Regions from separate parts of the Pseudoalteromonas sp. 2CM41L genome, predicted to be linked through region 2. Evidence: predicted binding sites of a transcription regulator. Region 2 holds the regulator's gene; the other holds the start of a gene.

Region 1 (3,152 bases), on a different contig from region 2:
TTCGTGCTGTTGAGTCGGCTGGTAATCATAAAATGCCGCTAAGGGTACTTTCGAGTTTTGAGCCCGATGAAGGAACGCTAATAAGTTTTGAGGAGAGCGATATGCCAACAAAGGTTGTGTCGGGGATTGCGTTTAATCGTGACGAATGCTTGATAAAGGTACATGGCGTACCATACTGTGTTCATTCTCTTACAAAAATTTTGAAACTTTTTGCAGAAAATGGCATCGAAATAGATATGATTAGTCAAGTTAATCATAACTTTGAAAAAATAGACTATGCTTTTACTGTGCATTCAAATGACTATTTGCAAGCACACGATTTACTAACTCAACAACAGGTAAATCTGCAGGCTGATAGCATTTCTAGTGATACAACAGTTGCAAAAGTGTCGGCTGTTGGCATAGGAATGAAGTCTCACAGTGGTGTAGCGCATCAATTTTTTGATGCATTGGCGCAAGAAGGCATACACATAGTTTTAGTATCGACGTCTGAAATCAAGGTATCGGTTTTAATCGACGAGAAGTATTTAGAACTAGCAGTAAGAGCGTTACACTCAGAATTTTTAACAGAAAATGGATAGTTTGGGAGTTTTTACTTACTTTTCAATCAATTTTTCATTAAAATGGTCAAGCGGAATCTTATAATTTATTGGAACATGGGAGCAAGAGAATGCTAATACTAACTCGTAGAGTAGGTGAAACCCTAATGATTGGTGACGAAGTAACTGTTACTGTATTAGGTGTTAAAGGAAATCAAGTTCGAATTGGTGTTAACGCACCTAAAGACGTTTCAGTGCATCGTGAAGAGATTTACATGCGTATACAAGCTGAAAAGTCTAACCCTAATCCGGGCAATGCTTAATCAACACGTATACTTAGCTGAGTAATGCACTTAGCTATACCAAAAGCCACTCACTGAGTGGCTTTTTTGTTTATAAAATCGCGCATTTCATCGGTTAATACACTGCTAGAAATATATTGCATACCTTTATTATGGTGCACTAAGTAGCCGTGGTTAGTTTTAATAATATGGGTTATTTCTGCCCACTTAAATGTATGGCTTTTATAGTGGTTTTCGGTGCTAATAGCGTCATCGGTAAACGAAAGAGTAACCGTTGAGCCCGAAGCACGACTAAACATTTGGCGCGTAACCCACCAAGGCCTGCGGTAATAAAAGGCAACGCATTCTAATACACCTAGCATTATTAAAAATGTACCTAGGTAATGATCGTCCATAGCGTAAATACTAATTAAACCTAAGCACACCAGTAATGCCAGCAAAAAATACTTTGGCTTGGCTGCTTTACTATAAGAGTGGGACTCGTCAAAGCATTCGTAGTAGTAGGGTTTATCGAGTGTGTATGTGGTGGTCAGTGCCATAATTGCTAATAAGTAATAGTTTTCGCTATTTTAACAAGCTAGCGTAAAAATCACACCCGTTAATGTAGGCTATGCATTATAAGAGTTAGAAGCCGCTTTTTGTTAGCGCACAAAAAAACGGCTTATTAAAAGCCGTTTTTTACGTTACCAAACAGATTAACAGTTAGTTTCTTCTGCGTTAACGCCTTCTTTAACATTTTCACATGCATCTTCAACAGAGTTTTGCACGTCAGTTACTGCTTCATCAATACGCTCACCTGCTTCTTCTGCGTGGTTGTCTTCACAACCCATCATAAAGAAACCTGCAAATACGGCGATTAGTGCTGCTTTTAAAGTTGTTGTGTTCATAATGTAATTCCTTGTATATGTTGATTGTTTAGTGTTTTAAGTATGTTAGTAGCTACCTGGGCGATTTACCGCGCAGCGCACCTGAAACTAAAGAAATCACTAAAAGTACTAAAAAGATAAAGAATATAATTTTTGCTATACCAGCTGCGGCACCTGCGATACCACCAAAACCTAACACTGCAGCGATTAAAGCAATAACTAAAAATGTAATTGTCCAGCGTAACATTGTTTTCTCCTTGGTTATCAAATTCGTTCGAAAGTAATAATGCCAGTTGCGTGCCAGAGTTTAATTTTATTAATTTTCAATATGTTATGGTTTTTTGAGCGAAGGTTGTAAATCTAGGATTGGTAAGTTTTACGTTTAACGATGTAACTTATTCACACTATTGTAAAGAGAGTAAAAAAATAAATATTTTTTGCGCGCTGCTTTACTAGTCTTGGTAAGACCAATTTACATTTTAGCCCAAACTGATTTTTTACCTGCCGTTTAACTTACTATTTTTTATGGTTTTTAAGTTGTTTTGGGTTTAACCATATAACCTTTGCCTATAACGGTTATTTTTATCATCTATATCTAAGCCAATTTAACCCAGTATTAGCTATGTTAACTATTGTGACTGTATGTTAGTTTAATTTTAATTGGTTTTACCAATTGACAGGTGGTGGACAAAGTTAAAAGTTTTGTTATCATTCGGTGAATAATTATTTAAATAAAGCGGTTTTTTATATCGCTATATAGTGCAGGGGGAGAAAAATGGATATAGGAGCTGTACTCACAACCGCAGGTAGCTTGATGCTGACGGGCATGGTGGGCGTGTTTGTATTTCTTTCAATATTGATTGGTGCTGTGTCACTCATGTCTAACTTGGTTGCTCGTTTTGACGAGGCTGAAGTTGCAATACCGGTTAAATCACCATCTTTAAAATCTCAAGGTGTGCCAAACGAGCACATCGCTGCTATTAGTGCTGCCATTGCTCAGTACAAATCAAATAATAAATAAGAGGCACACATGGCTAAATTAAAATTAACAGAACTTGTTTTACGCGATGCTCATCAGTCTTTACTTGCAACCCGTATGCGCTTAGATGACATGCTCCCTATTGCTAACAAACTTGATGATGCCGGTTATTGGTCTATTGAGTCGTGGGGCGGCGCTACGTTTGATTCGTGTATTCGTTATTTAGGTGAAGATCCGTGGGAGCGTATTCGTGCCCTTAAAAAAGCAATGCCTAATACTAAACAACAAATGCTATTGCGCGGGCAAAATTTATTGGGTTACCGCCACTATGCCGATGACGTGGTAGAAAAGTTTGTAGAGCGTGCCCACAAAAATGGTGTAGATGTATTTCGTATTTTTGACGCCATGAACGATGTACGTAACTTAGAAACGGCAATTAAAGCGGCTGTAAAAGTAGGAGCACACG
Region 2 (3,152 bases):
TATGGTTGCCAGAGTCTTTAGGTGCTGTTGGTTATCGCCATCTGGTACGATGAGTGCAACAAAAATATCAACAGGGCAGTTATCAATAGCATCAAAGTTAACAGGCGTGTCGCTAACAAGTACTAAAGCCAGCGGCTCTTCTACGCCACCCATTCTGCCATGAGGAATGGCGATACCCCGGCCAATACCAGTACTGCCTAGCTTTTCTCTGCTTGCCAGCGCATTAAGAATATCTTGTTGTGGTAAGTAGGGGAGCTTTTCATGAGCTAGCTCACTGATAAACTCTAAAATTCTTTTTTTACTACTAAAAAGGACCGCAGCTTTGCTGCAGTCCTGGCATACTAATGTACTTAATTTCATAATATTAGTGTCTAGCAAGCTTCTCTTTATGTTTTATGACTTGACGATCGAGCTTGTCAATCAACGAGTCTATAGCGGCATACATATCTTGGTGCTCTGTTGAGGCAAATAAATCTGCGCCACTTACATGAATAGTCGCTTCTGCTTTTTGGTTGAGTTTTTCTACATCGAGAATGACATGCACATTGCTAATATGATCTGAGTGCCTTTCTAGCTTTGCAAATTTATTATTTACATAGTCTCTAAGTGAATCAGTTACTTCTACGTGACGACCAGTTAGGTTTAGTTGCATAAGCATTTCCTCTTTGTTTTTTACGTCTTATATCAAACTCTTTCTCTGATTTGACGGTGGAATAGCTAGCGATTCACGGTATTTTGCTATTGTGCGTCTAGCTACTTTAATTCCTTGCTCTGCCAATATATCCGCAATTTTACTATCACTCAATGGTTTAGCTGAGTTTTCCGCGGCAATTAGCTTTTTAATTAGGGCACGTATTGCGGTTGATGAACACTCTCCGCCGTTTTCAGTGCTTACGTGGCTTGAGAAAAAATACTTAAGCTCAAAAATACCACGTGGCGTATGCATATATTTTTGCGTGGTAACACGCGAAATTGTCGATTCATGCATTTCTACCATTTCAGCAACATCGTTTAAAACCATTGGCTTCATGGCTTCGGGGCCATGTTCAAAAAATGCCTGTTGCTGTTTTACAATACAGTTTGTTACTTTGAGCAGCGTGTCGTTTCTGCTTTCAAGGCTTTTTATAAACCATTTAGCTTCTTGTAAGTGAGAGCGAATAAACTGGCTATCACCACTTGATTTTACGGTACGTGACATAGCTGCGTACTGACTATTTACGCGTATTTTTGGCATGCTATCTGGATTTAGCTCTACCACCCAGCGGCCTTTTATTTTTTTAACCGACACATCCGGTATTACATACTCCGACTCTTCCCTTACTATTGTATCTGCAGGTTTTGGGTTGAGGGTATGTATTAGGGTCATGACCTCTTTAAGCTCGTCTTCTTTAAGCTTAGTCTTTTTCATTAATGTACGATAGTCGCGTGCCGCTAATAGATCAATGTGATCGGTTAAGATCATTTTAGTTTGTTCTATAAAAGGGGTGTCTTTATCAAACTGGTTTAGCTGAATGCACAAGCACTCTTGTAAACTGCGCGCGGCTATACCTACAGGGTCAAATAGCTGAATACGTTTTAAAACGGCTTCTATTTCATCAAGTTCAACTTCAACTTCGTCATCGTTTTCTTGGTTAAAGCTTTCTAAAATTTCTTCGCAACTTAGCGTTAAAATACCCGAGTCATCTACAGCTTCTACAATGGCAATAGCAATGGCTTCGTCAGTTGGGCTAAAAGGAGTAAGCTGAAGCTGCCACATTAAATACTCATGTAGCGTTTCAGTAGAGGCACCTTGATAAATAGACTCATCTTCTGGCATTGGGCCTGAGGATGCCGCAGGGGCTGCGCTCATGTACTCATCCCAAGTTACATCCATTGCCATATCATCGCTAACGGTGTCTTTATTTAAAGCTTCGCCACTGTCTTGCTCGTACTCGCTGGTTGTATCGTCAGCCGATGCGCTTACGGTTACATCATCCGTATCTGCTTTTTGTTCATTTTTTCCAGCCGACTCTTCCGTGTAATCTTGCTCTTCTACTTCTAATAGCGGGTTGCTATCAAGTGCTTCTTGTATTTCTTGCTGGAGATCCAATGTACTGAGCTGCAGCAAGCGAATCGCTTGTTGCAATTGTGGAGTCATTGTAAGTTGCTGGCCCATGCGCAGCTGTAATGATTGCCTCATGTATCTCTAACAATCCTTTTATGTTGTTATAATTAATATTAGCAGATGCTTGTAGGTGTGGCTTAAATGTTACAGCCTAAATTGCTCGCCTAAATAAACATCGCGTACAGTTTTGTCATTTAATACGTGTTCTGGGGTACCAGATGCAATTAGCTCCCCATGAGAAACAATGTAGGCTTTTTCACAAACATCAAGGGTTTCTCTTACATTGTGATCGGTAATTAATACGCCAATGCCACGGTTTTTAAGATGTTCTATTATTTTCTTTATATCTAACACTGAAATCGGATCAACACCAGCAAAAGGCTCATCCAATAAAATAAATTTGGGGTTCGCTGCCAGTGCTCTGGCAATTTCTACACGGCGGCGTTCACCACCAGAAAGCGCCATACCTTGGCTATCGCGAATATGCTGAATACTAAATTCATCAAGTAAGTTGTTAAGCGTTTCTTCTCGCGCGGCTTTATTGAGCTCTTTACGCGTTTCTAAAATAGCCATTAGGTTTTGATAAACTGTCAGCTTTCTAAATATTGATGACTCTTGCGGCAAATAGCCAATGCCTAAGCGGGCGCGGCTGTGCATAGGTAATAACGTAATGTCGTTATCATCAATAGAAATTTTACCTTTGTCGCTAGGTACTAACCCTACAATCATGTAAAAGGTGGTGGTTTTACCTGCGCCATTAGGGCCCAATAAGCCAACAATGCTGCCGGCTTCTACTTCAAGGCCTACATTTTTTACAACTTGGCGGCCTTTATAGCTTTTTGCTAATAGTTCTGCTTTTAAGGTGCTCATGGTTGACCTTCGTTACCTGTTTTTTCTTTAATTTTTGCTTCAACAGGCACTAAAATTGTGTGGACACGATCCGTGGAGTTTTCGTCTTTTTCTGCGCTAATAAGCTGCTGCTGCATATCGTAGGTAATACTTTTAGCATTAATTTTTTGACCGGCTTGCGCGACTTCAGCATCGCCAA

What was found. Region 2 encodes sigma-54, which starts transcription at its own class of promoters, with help from an activator protein. Its sites were predicted from a motif close to GTTGGCACGNNNNTNGNNT; they were not measured.
Region 1: MTF64_RS18845 (DUF1328 family protein) is a predicted target of sigma-54. The motif match lies at 1,994-2,012, and genes of this name have one in related genera.

Annotation. Positions count from the first base shown of each region.
Region 1 is NZ_JALNTN010000023.1:18,391-21,542, forward strand. Features, by position in the region: gene MTF64_RS18825 (aspartate kinase) at 1-581, shown strand, start outside; gene csrA (carbon storage regulator CsrA) at 671-862, shown strand; gene MTF64_RS18835 (YcxB family protein) at 913-1,380, opposite strand; gene MTF64_RS18840 (hypothetical protein) at 1,537-1,728, opposite strand; gene MTF64_RS18845 (DUF1328 family protein) at 1,781-1,954, opposite strand; gene MTF64_RS18850 (OadG family transporter subunit) at 2,483-2,728, shown strand; gene oadA (sodium-extruding oxaloacetate decarboxylase subunit alpha) at 2,738-3,152, shown strand, end outside.
Region 2 is NZ_JALNTN010000006.1:160,622-163,773, reverse strand. Features, by position in the region: gene MTF64_RS10150 (PTS sugar transporter subunit IIA) at 1-360, opposite strand, end outside; gene hpf (ribosome hibernation promoting factor) at 365-652, opposite strand; gene MTF64_RS10140 (RNA polymerase factor sigma-54) at 680-2,179, opposite strand; gene lptB (LPS export ABC transporter ATP-binding protein) at 2,249-2,974, opposite strand; gene lptA (lipopolysaccharide transport periplasmic protein LptA) at 2,971-3,152, opposite strand, start outside.